4 regions of the Idiomarina sp. ST10R2A5 genome follow, and region 4 is predicted to be linked to each of the others. Evidence: predicted binding sites of a transcription regulator. Region 4 holds the regulator's gene; each other region holds the start of a gene.
The links. Region 4 encodes sigma-54, which starts transcription at its own class of promoters, with help from an activator protein. Its sites were predicted from a motif close to GTTGGCACGNNNNTNGNNT; they were not measured.
Positions count from the first base shown of each region.

Region 1 (4,236 bases), on a different contig from region 4:
AGTCCAGGGCTGAGTGTCTTCGACTCGTGCGCGGGTAACCAGTTGTCCGGTGGTCGCATCCAGCAGGTAAAGCGTTAAGGCGTAGTGGCGGTTTGGGTCGCTGGACCAGAACCAGTTAGAGCTGGTGTCCATCATGGCTAAGTCGTCAAACATACCAAAGACAACAAACTGACTGTCGTTGGCTAAACCGAGGCTACGAGCCATGCGGCCCAGCTCTTCCAGGTTAAGGCCATTCAGTGCTTGCCCGAGTCCCGCATGTCGCTGCAAGGTATGAGAAATATGTAGTTGGCTGCCGACACCGCCAAGCTCACGCGCTAAACGCTCTGCGGCAACTTCTCCAATTTCCCAGATTTGTCCCCAGGTTCCATGGGCGCGATCGCGCAATTCAAACGGGACGATAGTAACGGAGTTTTTGTAACTGCTTCGAGTGCAGTCGCCTTCGCGGTTCCAGATGTCAGCTCGCAGCAGGACAATAACGCGGTCATCACGAACTTCTTCGCGAACAATAGTGACTTGGTCCACGTTACCCTGACTGCTCCATTGGGTTTCAGTGTTTCGTAATACGCCGTCAACCACTTGTTGAATACTGGAGATATTTCCGCCAGAAGTGAGAAGCGCTTGTTGCAGCGCATTTTCTATAGCTTTTTGACGTGCTGCATCGGTATCGCCGTTTATAATGCGGGCGGTACCCTGGGCTTCTACCCAACGTGCTTCGCTCGGCATAGCGATAAAGAAAACAGAAGTGATCAGCAGCAGGGTTTTCCAGTTCATGGTGTTATGCATCCCAAGTGTCAGTTTTTAGTCGTTACTTTGCTATTGGAATTAGCTGCAAAAACCCTGCCATGTTGAAAGAGGAAGTCAGAACCTAGTAATAAACAACGCGCTTCACTTTTTGCTGGCGGTTTGTACTCTGATACAGACGATGTACTTTCTCAAAATCCAGACGTAGCTCAGTCGCGTAGTAATCACCAACCGTGTAGGTTTTTACCACTTCGGCACCACGAATAACACCGTCAACGGAAGCCTGAAAGCTGTCCTGGTTTAACGCCCAGTCTTCAACGGAGCTACCACCGGCAATACGTTGGCCATACACTTGTTCGGCCAGCTCGCGATAAGCCGCAAGTTTTGAAGCACGCATAGCGTTCAGATCTTTCAGCTGTGCGTTTTCGCCTTGCTGAGTTTCGATAGGAGCGTAACCAACCGCATTAAGAACCGGGAATTCATCTGGAGTCTGAGTTTCCCACTCAACGTGTTTTTGATCATACGCTAAGTTGTTGTAAGCACTACATCCGCTTAGTAGCAGTGTAGATGCGAGTAACGCGAAAGAAAGTAGGTGCTTAGCCATAACGACCTCTGATTGAACAAAGTACTTATGGTTGTAACGGCTGAATGGCAGAAATCTTTAGCGGATTTTGCCTTTACTATCGTAGGTGAGGCTGTCTTTTCGTGCAGACTGTAAAATGGTTTGTTTCAATTGGTCGATGCTATTCAATGTTGACTGCACCACCTGCTCGTTGACCTGGCTTTGGTGCTGGACATTACTCAGGGTGCTTTTTATCGCAGCAACGGCTTCGGCTAAATTGGGGTCATCTTTGAGCTGTTCTTTATCGGGGTGTTCGGCAAGCTGCTGGTCGAGTTGATTAACTCTGGCCAGGGCTTTTTCTTTTGCCTCTGTAATAGCATTTACATCGGCGTGTTGGCGGTCAACTATGGCGTTTAGCTCACGTTGCTGTAACAGCGCAAGGGTATCTAGCGAGTCCGCCATTTCCTGAAGGAGCTCATTGACAGGCGCCAACACGGTCATTATTCGTTATTGCCGTTACTGAATAAGTCAGATTCAAACTGAGCCAGTTTATTCGCTAACTGCTCAACATTTATTTTGTATGAACCGCTTTCAATATCCGCTTTGATCTTGTCAACTTTGGCTTGATCAATTCCGCTGCTGTTCATGGCTTTTTCTTGTAAGCCACCCAGTTGTTGCGCTTCACTTGTTAGAGAAACGGCGTCTCCACCTTTCTGCGAAACCGATGCAGGCTTACCCGGAGCATCGTTCTGCACTTGGCGATTACTGGATTTGCTGTCAATGTTGGCATTTTTCAGCCCGGCATTGTTAATATTAATTGGCATTGTGTTTAGCCTCGCTAGATAAAGTCTCTCGGTTACTTATCGACCGTACTCAAAAAAACTTAAGTAAATATTTTAACAATTTTATAAATTGACGGTCACTTCATTTAATCCTGTGACAACAGCCTGTACCGATTTGTTCGACCGTGCGTTTTCAACAACCACAGATTCACCTTTAAGGCCATCAGCCAATGCCCTTCCGGCAGCAGTAATTCGCAATGTTTTATCCTGAGCTACTATTGTAACGCTTTGGCCCTCACATACAAGACAGGTGTCGCTGGCGCTTATTGCTTGCCCTGCGCTAATGCGCTTTTTAATGCGAGCGCCCACTAAAGCCGTCATGTCGGTGAACACATTGGAGCGCACACGATTAAGGTCAATTTCAGAATAAACTAAGTCACTCTCGCTTATCATTTGCCCCGGCGACATTGGAGAAGCAGCTGTAACGACATTTTTATAGTGATATATACGGACAGGCACGTAAGTTCGCCAGTGAGCGGCTGCAGTGCACTCTATTTCAATTGTCGTGTAACTGTCTAAAGTCGCATTATTGGCTAAATCAACTTTCGGCTGTTGTGGGCAGACTTTCGGCGTCATGCGAGGGTCAAGGTTATTCGCAACAACTTCTACGCGTCCGTTATCAGGGGCTGATACTCTTTGCTCTACGTAATTGTGAGCCAACTCCTGTAGGGCTTTATAATCAAAGCGCAGGCTCTGCTTTTTACTGGTTTCATCCGCGTTAGCCGGGCCTATACCGGTAAACGATGCAGCAAAAATAAAAAGCGAACTGATCAGTAGCGATTTACGTACTATCATAAAAATTCCTGATGTTATTCGTTAAGGTTCTCTGGTCGAGTGCCGAAAAAAACGGTATAACGTCAAAAGTTCGGCAGTTCGATGGTTTCAGTATGGTTGTTGTTGATGTAAGCAAGTACCGTGCCGAAGTAGAGGTCCCCTGCCATATAACAGGAGTGAATAATGGCCAGTATTCTTGATTCAGTGAATCAGCGCACACAAATGGTCGGACAAAACCGGCTGGAACTTTTAATGTTTAACCTTAATGGCAGGCAGCGGTTTGGCATTAACGTATTTAAGGTGCGTGAAGTTCTGCCTTGTCCCAAACTGACCGCTATGCCTCGGCGAAATCCTCTTATTCGAGGTGTTGCGCACATTCGGGGACAGGCTATTTCCATTATTGACTTAAGTATGGCGACTGGTGGACCCGAGTTAACCGGTATTGAAAACCGCTTTGTAATTATTGCGGAGTACAACCGAACCATTCAGGGGTTCCTGGTGGGTGGAGTTGACCGCATTATTAACATTAACTGGGAAGATGTTATGCCACCGCCGAAAGGCACAGGCCGGGGCGCTTACTTAACAGCCGTTACTCAAATTGAAGATGAGCTGGTTGAGATTATCGATGTTGAGCGAATCCTTGCTGACATTATGCCAACCAATATGGACGTCAGCGACGATGTTGCCAATGCGCCAATAAACGTGGCCAAAGAAGACTTAACCATCTTAATTACTGATGACTCTTCAGTTGCCCGTAATCAGATTAAACGAGCGTTGCAGTCTTTAGGAATTTCGTTAGAGGTTAAGAAGAACGGTAAAGAAGCTTTAGACTATTTAAAAGAGAAGTCCAAAGAGGTTGGGGGGCTTGTGCATCCTCATGTTCCGGTATTAGTTTCTGACGTTGAGATGCCGGTAATGGATGGGTATACCTTAACTGCAGAAATTAAGGCTGACCCAAATTTGCGTGATGTTCACGTTATTTTGCATACATCATTGAGTGGCGTCTTTAATCAGGCTATGGTGAAGAAAGTTGGAGCCGATGATTTTATTGCAAAATTTCATCCGGATGAACTAGCGACCGCTGTTCAAAAATGGCTTAATACGGTTGTAGACTGACGTGTTACGTCAGGTGAGATATCGGACCTGGCGTGAACGTCGGCCAGGCTACGAAACAAAAAACGAAATGGAAGTAGTTTATATAACGTGTTGAATCGCGAATTAAGTTTATCGGAATATCAGGAATTTCGTCAGTTTCTGGAGCATCAGTGCGGAATTGTACTGGGTGAGAGCAAACTCTACCTGGTGAAGAGTCGTTTA
Region 1 covers NZ_JBNIEX010000008.1:44,141-48,376, forward strand. Annotated here, with positions in the region: gene ACP7FG_RS10545 (flagellar assembly protein FlgT) at 1-771, opposite strand, end outside; gene ACP7FG_RS10550 (LPP20 family lipoprotein) at 866-1,345, opposite strand; gene flgN (flagellar export chaperone FlgN) at 1,403-1,804, opposite strand; gene flgM (flagellar biosynthesis anti-sigma factor FlgM) at 1,804-2,127, opposite strand; gene flgA (flagellar basal body P-ring formation chaperone FlgA) at 2,209-2,940, opposite strand; gene ACP7FG_RS10570 (chemotaxis protein CheV) at 3,103-4,035, shown strand; gene ACP7FG_RS10575 (CheR family methyltransferase) at 4,123-4,236, shown strand, end outside.
Region 1: a site for sigma-54 is predicted at 3,050-3,068, ahead of flgA (flagellar basal body P-ring formation chaperone FlgA). Genes of this name have one in related genera too.

Region 2 (4,236 bases), 320 kb from region 4:
TTCCCATACAGGTGTTTCTCCGGCGCCTAAGTCAGGCAGTTGTGCAAAAGGTACTGAAACAACTTCAATACTGTCGCCACGGTTAATATCAAACCCCAAACCACCTTGAAGCAAGCGACGAATATTAGCCATCTCTTCGGCACTGGCTGCCTGAGGCTGATTTTCACCTGCCTCATTCGTTATTGTTTTCTGGTTAACCGCAACGGATACACTCAAACGTTCAACCGTGCCCGTTTGGCTGCGGGTATAAGTCACCGAGTTATCAAGCTCGTAATTCCGTGTCGCCTCGCGATGAGTGCTGCCGTTAGTCCCGCCACCAGCACTTCCTGCACCAGCCTCTTCCGGAATATCAGAGTCAAGTGGCGGCTGATTCGTTAATGCACCAGGGATACCACCAATTGCACTGCCGACAGAGCGGTTTTCGACCGTCATTTCACTGCGAATTGCCGGCATATCAGGGTTAAACTGACGCTGAGTTTGTTCACGCTGGGTGAAGTCCATAGTGACATCAACCTGCGCGGTATAATTGTCATAGCCCAGCACTGGAATCAAAATACTGTCTATTTTCTTCAGGTATTCTTCTTCGCGCTTTTGCTCAATCTGATATTCGCGCGAACTTTTTGCCGCCAGGGCACTTTGTGAACCCGAGTTAAGCAAACGCCCAGCCTGATCAGTGACAGTAACGTGTTCAGTATTTAAACCGGTTACCGAAGACGCAACCATGTCAACAATCGAAGCAACTTCTTCTTCACTTAACGACGTACCACCGCGAACATTCAGCATAACCGACGCTTTCGGCTGCTTTTCACGACGGGCAAAAACATTTTCCTTCGGTACAGCCAGAAGCACTCTAGCCCCGGCCACTTTTTTAATTTCTTCAATAGCGCGCGCAAGCTGGACTTCACGGGAATGAATGAGTCGCTCTCGCTCCAGACGTTGGCTAACGCCAAAACCCGGTTCGCTCATTAATATTTCAGAACCGTTATTGGTCGAGTTGCCGTAGTCTACTCCCGCACGAGTTAACTGCAGCTTGATTGCTTCATAATTCTCTTCCGGAACTGACACCGTACTGCCATCAACCTGGTACTCAATACCATTAGCATCCATATAGTCGAGCGTACTGATCAACTCCTGGGTTTCTAAATTACCTAATGGGCGGTAAGTTGATTCTTGTGCCCACAACATAATAAAAACAGCAATGGCGACACAGATAGCCAGGGCTAAAACCACAATGACCTGACGAAGCATGTCAAAATTACCCAGCATTGTCATAATACCGGTCTTCTCGCCGCCGTCTTCATTGCTTGTTCGGTTGCTGTCAGGTAAGTCGGTATCTTGTACCATTAAATCTGTTGATTCAGCCACGACTCATATCTCCAGTGCTACTGCGGTTATACCGGCATTGACATAATTTCTTTGTACGCATCAACCACTTTGTTGCGTACCTGAACAGTTGCCTCAAACGCAATACCCGCTTTTTGGCTGGCGATCATAGTTTGCTCCAGCGTGACATTTGGGTCACCAAGCTCCATGCGTGTTTTTAAATCGCCTGAGGTTTGTTGCAATTCGTTAACGTTATCCATTGCGTTTTTCAGCATATTGGAAAAGTCTGCTTGAGCAGTATTACCTTGCAGGGCGTTCACATTCGTAGGCTGGTCACGCTGAGAAGCCTGCGTGGCCATAGACTGTAACTGTTGGTAAAGTGCGTTTGCTTCCACTTTCATAATTAACCCCGTCAAAAATTCATCACTGACTCTATTTAAGGTTAACTATGCAAGCAAAATGCCAACTTATAAGGTTGTGTAAAGAAAAGCCCTGAGATACAGGGCTAATAGTATAGACAGGAGTATTTTAAGTCGCCTTTAAGAGCCTGTCAGGGTAAGTCCCTGCTCACGAATCTTCGCTAGTTTGTAACGCAGCGTACGCGGACTAATTCCTAATTCATCCGCAACAGGTTGCCGTTTACCCTGATGGCGTTGCAGAGCTTCTTTGATAATTTGGTATTCCTGATGAAAAAGCGACTCATCCAGATTTTCCGATTTATCATCAGACGAGCTCACTTGCTCCGGAAACACACTCGCCGATTCAGCGATATCATTAAGTTCCAGCATTAAATCATCGGGCTGAATTTCATCACCACGATGCAGAACCAGCGCACGTTGTACGACATTTTCCAGTTCACGAACATTACCCGGCCAGGAATACGACTGTAACTGCTTTACAGCAGCTGCCGAAAAAATGACAGGTGTTTTAATACCGGAACGCTGCTTGTGTCGCTGCAATAAGTTTTCAGCTAAAGGCACAATATCCGCAGGGCGTTCGCACAAAGACTTCCAGTGCAACGGGAACACGTTCAGCCGATACATGAGGTCTTCGCGCAACTGTCCCTCACGCACCGCTTGTTGAAGGTCACGGTTAGAGGTCGCAATTAAACGGACGTCGAGTTGAATGGTTTTACGCGAGCCCAGCCGCTCTACCTGACGTTCCTGAATAACCCGTAATAGTTTTGCCTGCAAATGCATAGCCATTTCGGTGACTTCGTCCAGCAACAAGGTACCACCCTGAGCGAGCTCAAACTTACCGGGAGACGACTGATTCGCACCAGTAAAAGCTCCTTTTTCATAGCCAAATAACATAGACTCAAGCATGTTCTCGGGTATTGCTGCACAATTAATCGCGACAAAGGGGCCATTTGCACGCTCAGAATGCTGATGAATATAACGTGCCAACACTTCTTTACCCGTACCACTGGGCCCGGTAACCATTACGCTGGCTTCGCTGGCAGCTACTTTGCGAGCCATATTCAGAATAGCCTGGCTCGACTCTTCCTCGGCAACCGGTTCAATGTCGTTAATGGCACCGTCCGGCAAATACCTTTGTACCAAAGTCTGCAGTTTTTCTATTGAAAAAGGCTTCGTCAGGTAGTCAACAGCCCCTTCGCGCATTGCTACGACAGCATCATCCACCTTAGCAAAGGCGGTCATCATAATAACCGGGATGTCATACTGCTGGTTGTTCATGCTGCGTAATAGTTGCAAACCATCAATACCCGGCATTTGAACGTCGCTAATCACTAAAGCTACCGGCTCTTTTTTCAGTATTAACAGAGCCTCTTCACCATTTGCGGCTTCCAGACACTGGCAGTCCGCCAACTCTAAAGTGTCGATAATTGCCTCACGCAAAGAAACATCGTCTTCAACAACCAGTACTTGTCGTTCAACCATAACACACCTCATTCAGTCGGTTCTCTGACCACTGGTGCACCGGCAAAGACAAGGTGAAACGACTGCCTTTAGCTGGCTGGCTTTCCCAGTCAATACTCCCGTTATGTGCCTTAATTACCGTTTGCACAACCGCCAGTCCTAAACCGGTACCGTTGGATTTTTCCGTAAAAAATGGGGTGAAAACATTGCCCTGTCTTTCTTCAGGAATGCCGCAGCCCGCATCAATAACAGAAACTCGCCAACTGTCATTATCGGCATCGGTCTTCACTAAGACCTCTTGTCCCGGCTGGCTGGCATCAACAGCGTTGTTAATCAGGTTTTGTATCGCCCCGACTAATGCGGTTTGATTTGCCCGCAACACAGCTCCGGAAGCTGAATCAATGCAATTAATTTTTACCTGGTGCTGCTCAGCATAGCTTTCGGTATTGGTAAGAACTTGCTCAATCAGGCTGTGGGTGCTGAGATCATCCAGCATGGGTTGCTCACCACTTTTAGCGAACAACAACATGTCATTGACCTGCTGTTCTAATGAATGCAACCGGGAAAGCAATTTTGTAGAAAAGCGCTGCTGCTTCACCGGGGAAATCGTGCCCTGTTTAAGGTTCTGCGCGTAAAGAATCGCGGCAGAAAGAGGCGTTCTTATTTGATGTGCCAGAGACGCAACCATCTTTCCCATGGAGGATAAACGCTGCAGATGACTAATGCGGTTTTGCAGGCGACGGGTTTCAGTTAAGTCCGTTAAGACAATAAGCTGCCCCGGTTTTTCATTAACCACAGAGGTATCCAGCCTGACCCGGCGCCCGTTGCGCAGAGACACTTCGTGCCAGTCATCAGCTTTAGGAGCAAACAGCTCGCTGACTAACTCGCGCCAGAGGTAACCTTTCAACGGATGATCCAAAAGCCCCGTTGCGTTGTCATTGCAATAATCCACAAGCCCATGACTGTCCAGTAAAATTACGGCATTTGGCATGGCATCAATAATTTGATGATAAGTGGCCATACTGACATCTCC
Region 2 covers NZ_JBNIEX010000002.1:19,795-24,030, forward strand. Annotated here, with positions in the region: gene fliF (flagellar basal-body MS-ring/collar protein FliF) at 1-1,344, opposite strand, end outside; gene fliE (flagellar hook-basal body complex protein FliE) at 1,392-1,724, opposite strand; gene ACP7FG_RS02830 (sigma-54-dependent transcriptional regulator) at 1,863-3,224, opposite strand; gene ACP7FG_RS02835 (sensor histidine kinase) at 3,217-4,224, opposite strand.
Region 2: a site for sigma-54 is predicted at 1,772-1,790, ahead of fliE (flagellar hook-basal body complex protein FliE). Genes of this name have one in related genera too.

Region 3 (4,236 bases), on a different contig from region 4:
GTTGGAACAAAACTTGTATGCCCAAAATGCACTGGAATATGAAATGACCATGAACTTTCTCGACGGCCGTATTAGTGGTGTGAAGAAAGCCTTGGGCGGACAAGGGAGATAATAAGTCATGAGTCTGTTTAATATTTTTAATGTGACCGGTTCTGCCATGAGTGCGCAGTCAGTAAGACTGAACACAACGGCAAGTAACCTGGCCAATGCCAACTCGGTAAGTAGCAGTATTGATGAAACCTATCGAGCGAGAAACCCGGTTTTCGCAACGGCTTTAGCGGATGCCAGAGGGGATTATAAAGGTAATAGTCTGACTAATCAGACTCAGGCAGGACAGGCCGCAGGCGTTAAGGTTTTGGGAATCGTTGAAAGCCAGGACCCACTACAAATTGAATATGCTCCAAATCATCCTATGGCTGACGAGAGTGGCTACATCTATCGGCCTAACGTTAACACTATGGAAGAGATGGCAAATATGATTTCGGCTTCGCGTTCCTACCAGACAAATGTGCAGGTAGCGGACACTGCCAAAACAATGACACAGCGTTTATTGCGTCTGGGTCAAGGGTAAGCAGGAGATAACAAATGGAAGGCGTAAGCAATAATTCCTACATCGACAGCATGAAGTGGAAGAAAGAAGAAGGAGCTAAGTTTGCTGATCCTGATGAGGAACAGAAACTTCAGCAGGAAGATTTCTTCAAGCTGTTAACCGAGCAGTTGAATATGCAAGACCCGTCTAAGCCGGTTGAGAATGATCAAATGATTGCTCAGATGACCAGCTTTACCATGGCGGAAGGTATCAGTGGCTTGTCGGATCGTTTTGACCAGTTTGCAAATGATATGACTTCAAATCAGGCGCTACAGGCTTCAACTATGGTTGGTCGCAAAGTTCTGGTGCCGACAGACCAGGCCAACCTTGAGTCAGGCGCAGGAGTTACGGGAATGATAGCAACACCGCAGTCAGCCCAGAATGTGAAAATTAATATTAAGGACTCAACCGGAGCCTTGGTTAAAACCATTAACTTGGGAGATATGCCTCAAGGCACGAAAGAGTTTGAGTGGGACGGAACAATGTCTGACGGCTCGGAAGCTCCGGCTGGAAATTATTCCTTCTCGGTAAATGCCAGTGTCGGTGGCCAGACTGAAGAATTACCCATACAGATGCACGCTCGCGTGCAAAGTGTCAGCACCGGCGGTGATCGCGGTGTGGTTTTGAATCTTAAAGGATTAGGTGGCATCAAGCTTTCTGATGTGACTGAAATTAGCTAACAGGTGAGGTGACTTATGTCATTTAATATTGCACTCAGCGGAATCAACGCATCGCAGAAAGATCTGGATACGACCGCGAATAATATTTCAAACGTGAAAACAACGGGCTTTAAACAGTCCCGCGCAGAGTTCGCGGACGTTTATGCGACGAGTATTTTTAACGCAGGTAACACAAAAGTGGGTGACGGTGTTTTAACCTCGTCGGTCGCGCAGCAGTTTAGCCAGGGAACACTGGATTTCACTGAAAACTCGTTGGATATGGCTATTTCAGGTAACGGCTTTTTTGCTACTACCGATGGCCTTGGTTCGCGTGATATGACTTATACCCGTTCAGGTGCTTTTAAGTTAAACGATGATAAGTTCATCGTTGATAATCAAGGCAACTACCTGCAGGGCTACCAAGTTGACCGTAATAGTGGTACCGCATCATCGGTGGCTTTGGCTACGACTCAACCTATTCGTATTCCGGATGTAGCTGGTGCACCGCAAAATACCGATAATGTCTTTACTGCTTTTAACGTTGATGCGCGTCGCTCGCCGATAGATGGCGCTGCTAACCCATTTGATCCTGGTACACCAAGTACATATCACAGCTCTACTTCTGCAACTATTTATGATTCATTAGGTGAGTCCCATACATTATCGACTTACTATGTGAAACGGGATAATAACCAATGGGACGTTTATGCCACTTTCGATGGTGATGAAATTGACTTAGCTCCGACGGGAACAGCGGTAGCATCTCCTGATACCTCAATTAATGGCAACTCAGGATTACGTCTAACCTTTTTAGGAAACGGTGAGCCGGATGTTCCAGCTGGACAAACAACGTTTGATCCCGGTTCAATTGACTTGTCAGGTAATAACGCCGCGGGCGACCCGTATTTAAACAACGGTGCAGATGCCCAAACGGTCCAGTTTAACTTCCAGGATCTTTCGGGTACTACCAGTCCTACTCAGTTTGCTTCAGATTTTGAGGTGACTAACCTTGATCAGGATGGCAGCACAGTTGGACGCTTAACGAACGTGGATATTGATAAGTCAGGTTTAATTGCGGCAACTTACTCTAATGGTGATGTTCAGTACCTGGGTCAGGTTTCCATTGTTCGCTTTGCTAATGAACAGGGCCTGACGCAAATTGGTGGTACCAAGTGGCGTGAGAGCATTGACTCGGGCGAGCCGCTTTCTGGTGAAGCGAATACCGGTACTTTTGGTGGTATTGAAGCTTCTGCGCTCGAAAACTCAAACGTTAACCTGACCAAAGAGTTGGTTGACTTAATTACAGCGCAACGTAACTTCCAGGCAAATTCACGTTCGCTTGAAGTTAACAACACCATTAATCAGACCATTCTTCAGATTCGTTAATCGCTTTTATCTGTCAATTAAAAAGACGCCTTCGGGCGTCTTTTTTGTTTCTGGCATGAAATCTGCATTATCAAACGCAGATGACAAAATTTTGGCTGGAGGTCAGCTATGGACAAGATGCTATGGGTAGCGATGAGCGGCGCAAAGGAGAATATGAACTCCGTTGCCGTACGCGCCAATAACTTAGCTAACGCCAATACCACGGCGTTTAAAGCCGACTTACAACAGGCACGGGCAATGCAGGCCTTTGGTGAAGGTTTGCCGACTCGGGTCTTTTCTATGACAGAAAGCCCGGGGCAAAACTTTGCCAGTGGGGCAATACAGACGACCGGACGTAACATGGATGTTGCGATTAAAGACCAGGGTTGGATTGCGGTCGACGACGGCAACGGCAATGAGCGTTACACCCGAAATGGCAGTCTGGAAGTTGGCACCGATGGCATGCTGAAAAACTCTAATGGCCAAACGATTTTAGGCGACAACGGACCCATTTTTGTGCCCATGCCAATTGATAACCTGGTTATCGGCTCCAACGGTAATGTATCCATACGCCCTATGGGAGCTCCGGCTGACGCAATGGAAGTGATTGATCGGATTAAGCTGGTGAACCCACCGAACGGCAATATAGAAAAAGGTAATGATGGTCTGTTTAAGCTAAAAGATGACCAGCAGGCTTTTGCTGATGCCAACGTGAAACTGGAAATTGGCGCTCTGGAAGGGAGCAATGTCAATAGTGTCGAAGAAATGACACATATGATTGCACTGCAGCGCCAGTACGAAATGAACGTCAAATTAATGAAGACGGCCGATGAGAACGCACAGCGCTCTGAATCGCTGATGAGAATGAGCTAATCGTAGCCCGAGGAGAAACACTATGAACCCAGCATTATGGATAAGTAAAACCGGACTGGATGCGCAGCAACGCGATATTTCAGTCATTTCCAACAACCTGGCGAACTCCAGCACGATTGGCTTTAAGAAAAGCCGGGCGGTGTTCGAAGATTTGCTGTACCAGAATATTAATCAGCCAGGTGGTCAGTCCGCTCAGGACACTGAGCTACCTAACGGCTTGATGCTTGGTGCCGGTACTAAAGTAGTTGCAACGCAAAAAGCACATACTCAGGGTAATGTTCAGACAACGGACAATTCATTGGACGTGATGATTGACGGCAAAGGCTTCTTTCAGGTGTTGATGCCGGATGGAAACATTTCCTATACCCGGAATGGTCAGTTTTCACTGAACGAAGAAGGTGAAATGGTAACCTCGGGTAACGGCTACACCATAGAGCCGGCTATTCAGATACCAGAAGACGCGATGTCGGTCAGCATTTCGCAAGAAGGTGAAGTGACGGTTACTCAACCGGGCAACCCGGACAACGTTGTTGTCGGGCAGCTTAACCTGGTTAACTTTATTAACCCGGCGGGCTTACAACCTATGGGTCAGAATTTATATAAAGAGACGGCTGTAAGTGGTGCGCCTTTAGAAGCCGTTCCCGGTGTTGACGGAATGGGGAATACCATTCAGGGCGCGCTGGAAACCTCAAATGTGAATGTAACTGAAGAGCTGGTGAATCTGATTGAAAGTCAACGGGGTTACGAGAT
Region 3 covers NZ_JBNIEX010000008.1:49,487-53,722, forward strand. Annotated here, with positions in the region: gene flgB (flagellar basal body rod protein FlgB) at 1-112, shown strand, start outside; gene flgC (flagellar basal body rod protein FlgC) at 119-571, shown strand; gene flgD (flagellar hook assembly protein FlgD) at 586-1,269, shown strand; gene flgE (flagellar hook protein FlgE) at 1,285-2,634, shown strand; gene ACP7FG_RS10600 (flagellar basal body rod protein FlgF) at 2,743-3,486, shown strand; gene flgG (flagellar basal-body rod protein FlgG) at 3,509-4,236, shown strand, end outside.
Region 3: a site for sigma-54 is predicted at 2,684-2,702, ahead of ACP7FG_RS10600 (flagellar basal body rod protein FlgF). Genes of this name have one in related genera too.

Region 4 (4,236 bases):
CAATGAACAGAATTTCGGGCTCTACGCCTTTAGGCAAAAAGTTGAGTGAGTCCAGCAGTTCTTCGGAGTGCTCGGGTAAGTTACGAACATCAATGCTAATGGCAATTTTCTGGTATTGCTCGATAACAGCATGGACTAACGTGGGTAGCAGGCTAATTGGTAAATTATCAACGCAGTAAAAACCTAAATCCTCAAGGACCCGCAACGCGATGGTTTTACCTGAACCGGAACGACCACTAACAATGATCAGTTGCATGGCGACTGCTCACCTTTGCCAATAAATAATTGGTATAAGTCTTTGTCGGAGTCAGCCTGGCGTAATGCACGTGTGCAGTCTTTGTCATTCATACGGCGAGCGACAGAAGCTAAAGTCTGCAGATGGTTTTCGTGTTCGGATTCTGGTACCAGAAGCGCGAATATAATATCGACGGGTTGGTTGTCGATAGAGTCAAACTCAATCGGCTCATCTAGCGTGAGTAATACCGCAACCGGGTGGTTAGCATTGGGTAATCGGCCATGAGGAATTGCGATACCTAAGCCAATTCCCGTACTGCCCAAACGCTCACGGTTCAATAGGCTCTCAAAAATGTCATGGCGGGTAATGCCGGACAACTTAGGAGCTACGATTTGACTAATGGTTTCAAGCAGTCTTTTTTTACTTGCGCCCTCGACTGCACACTTGGTGCAGTCGGGGCTTAACAATTCACTCAGTTGCATGGATTAATGTTGTTTCATTTTTTCTTTGTGTTTAATCACCTGACGGTCTAGCTTATTGATTAAACCGTCGATGGCCGCGTACATATCGTCGTGTTTTGCGTCGGCAAAAATTTCACCGCCATTCACGTGCAGCGTAGCTTCCGCTTTTTGAATCGTTTTTTCAACATTTAGGATGACGTGAACATTAGTAATGTGGTCAAAATGTCGTTCCAGCTTGGCAAATTTTGTGTCTACGTAGTCACGTAAAGCTTCAGTAATATCGATGTGGTGACCGGTCAAATTAATTTGCATAACGTCTTCCTTCTTGCAGTTAACAAAGTTACAAAAGACTTTTGCGTTGGCTCGATGATGGAATGTTTAACGATTCCCGATACTTCGCAATTGTCCTCCTTGCTACTTGGATACCTTGTTCAGCTATCAGTTCAGCAATTTTGCTGTCACTTAACGGTTTACTGCGGTTTTCTGCAGCGACCATCTTCTTAATTAAAGCACGTATTGCAGTGCTTGAACACTCACCACCGCCCTCAGTACTGACATGACTTGAGAAAAAGTATTTTAACTCAAACACGCCCCGCGGACAGTGTAAGTATTTCTGTGTTGTCACCCGCGAAATGGTGCTTTCGTGCATATCCACCGCTTCGGCGACATCGTTTAAAACCATAGGCTTCATGGCTTCTTCGCCATGCTCAAAAAAGCCTTGTTGGCGTTGCACTATGCAGTTGGCAACTTTTAGCAACGTGTCATTGCGACTTTCCAGGCTTTTTATAAACCAACGCGCTTCCTGCGTGTGGTTTTTTATGTACTGGCTGTCTGCTACTGACTTAGCTGCTTTACTCAAGGCCGCGTATTCTTCATTGACCTTTAATTTAGGTACGCTGTCGGGGTTCAATTCGACCATCCAACGCCCATTTTTTTTTGTCACAGCGACATCAGGAATGACATATTCAACGGGTTGTTGTGCAACTTGCTCACCCGGGTGGGGGTGCAACTGCTGAATCAAGCGCATGGTCTGACGCAAGTCGTCTTCCGAGAGCTTTAATTTACGCTGAATGGTGCGAAAATCCCGGCTGCCCAGTAAATCCATATGTTCAGTCACTAAACATAGAGCAATTTCTTTGTACTCAGTGTCGTCGCTTAGTTGCCGCAATTGGATGGCAAGGCATTCGCTGACACTGCGTGCTCCCACACCTATTGGGTCGAAGTGCTGAATGCGTTTAAGCACCATACAAACTTCTTCTGTTTCCACTTCCGGAAGGCGCACCGCTTCAATAATCTCATCAACATCGGCCATTAGATAGCCGTTGTCGTCTATGGCTTCGATAATGGCTTCAGCTATGGCGGTGTCTTCCTCAGAAAAGTGGGAAAGCTGCATTTGCCAAAGTAAGTGATCTTGCAACGACTCACTGGTCGAGCCCTGGTAAACTTCAAAGTCACCGTCAAAAGACTTACCAGAGGACGCGGCCCCATTAACCGGTGTCTGGCTGGAGTAGGTGTCATCCCAACTGCTGTCTACCGGTAACTCGTCCGGCATTTCCTGAGTTTTTATAACGTCTGAGGTTTCTCGCTGACTGTCATCCCGCTCTTCGATATTTCGGGTTTCGGAATTGTCAGCTTCGTTGCTGGCATCGCCTTCAACTTCTAATAGAGGATTACTGTCCAGTGCATCCTGAATTTCAGCCTGAAGATCGAGCGAGGAAAGCTGCAGCAGGCGAATGGCCTGTTGAAGTTGTGGCGTCATGGTCAGATGCTGACCAATTTTTAGCTGCAGACTTTGCTTCATAATGACTGTCCCGGTTTCACGTTATAAGGTGAACTGCTCACCGAGGTAAACGTCTTTAACCTGTTGATTCGATAATATACTTTCTGCATCCCCACTGGCAATAAGTTCGCCATGACTAACGATATAGGCGTGTTCACAAACCGATAGGGTTTCACGAACATTATGGTCGGTAATCAATACGCCAATACCGCGTTGCTTTAAATGCTCAATGATTTTTTTGATATCAATGACGGATATGGGGTCGACACCAGCGAAAGGCTCATCTAAAAGAATAAAAGTGGGCTCTGCTGCCAGGGCCCTGGCTATTTCAACCCGTCGGCGCTCACCGCCTGACAGACTCATTCCCTGGCTGTTGGCAATGTGCCCAATATTAAACTCTTCGAGTAAGGCATCGAGCTGTTCTTCTCTGTCGTTGTCTGATAACGCTTTGCGGGTTTCTAAAATGGCCATCAGGTTGTCACGTACGGTGAGCTTTCTGAAAATAGAAGCTTCCTGTGGCAGGTAACCAATACCTCTGCGCGCCCGCTCATGCATTGGCAGTAAAGTGAGGTCGTTATCATCCAGTAAAATCTGGCCTTTATCGCTGTTAACCAGTCCGACAATCATATAAAAGGTGGTTGTTTTACCGGCTCCATTCGGCCCTAATAATCCAATAACCTGTCCCTGGCTCACCTCCAGGCTAACGTCTTTAACAACCTGGCGACTTTTATAGCTTTTGGCTAAGTGTTTAACTCGTAAGGTTGCCATATTAAGGGTTCTCGTTATTTTTCTCGTTGGAGTCAGTTTTTGCCTTTGGCGTAAAAATGGTGATGACGCGACTGTCTTCTTCACCGGAACTGGTCGCGGTTATGGTTTGTTTGTCTAAATCATAGGTGATGAGATCACCACTGGAACTGCTGCTACCCTGAGAAATACGGGCTTTTCCGCTAAGCTCCAGGCGCTGCTCCGATTGAAAATAGGTAATTTTGTTGGCCTCTGCGTTTATCTTATTGCCATCATCCAGAGTCTGGCTGTAAGTAGCAGGAGTGCCTTCTGCAACAAAAGTATCGGCTTGTTCTGCATTCTCGCTGGCCGAGGCTTCAAGTCTGTCTGCTCGGATTAATAACGACCCCTGACGAATAATGACATTGTCAGTTAAAACTAGCCGGTTGTTTTTAATGTCCAGCTCTTCCTGGCTCGACTCTACCTCCATAGGCTGACTAAAATCGGACTTACCCTGAGCCATAACTGCACAAGGCACCAAGGCAATAAGAGTAAGACTACTCAGCAGGCTGGAAAATCGTTTTAACATGTCTTTTTAGCTCCATTCGTTCAGCTTTCAGGTCAGCACTCATTCCGTTACCACGAATTAATAGCCGGGGTCCGTGAATGCTCACCGGGTGTTCGGTGCTCATTGATTGATTTTTCAAATCAACAATCAGGTACTCGGTTAACACTTGTTTAATTCGAGTATCAGGCTCTAACGCAAGGATTTCAACATCGCGCTCTAAAATAAGAGTTTGATCATCGTAGAAAGTCCCCTGTGCAGAGCTAACCTCCCAAATTTCGTCACCTTGTTCTGAGAAGACAGTGTACGTAGGCTGCTCGAGTTCGGTTAAGCCTATTTGATTATAATGCGACATCTTCTCTGACTTGATTTTATGTGCGAGTAAGCCGTCACTCTCAAAAATGCGGGTTTCCAGACCAAAAGCAGTGAAATCTGGTCGCATCATGCGGGTTGCGGTGGCATTATTGTCGTC
Region 4 covers NZ_JBNIEX010000002.1:342,263-346,498, reverse strand. Annotated here, with positions in the region: gene rapZ (RNase adapter RapZ) at 1-256, opposite strand, end outside; gene ptsN (PTS IIA-like nitrogen regulatory protein PtsN) at 247-717, opposite strand; gene hpf (ribosome hibernation promoting factor) at 721-1,008, opposite strand; gene ACP7FG_RS04230 (RNA polymerase factor sigma-54) at 1,037-2,497, opposite strand; gene lptB (LPS export ABC transporter ATP-binding protein) at 2,519-3,244, opposite strand; gene lptA (lipopolysaccharide transport periplasmic protein LptA) at 3,246-3,788, opposite strand; gene lptC (LPS export ABC transporter periplasmic protein LptC) at 3,757-4,236, opposite strand, start outside.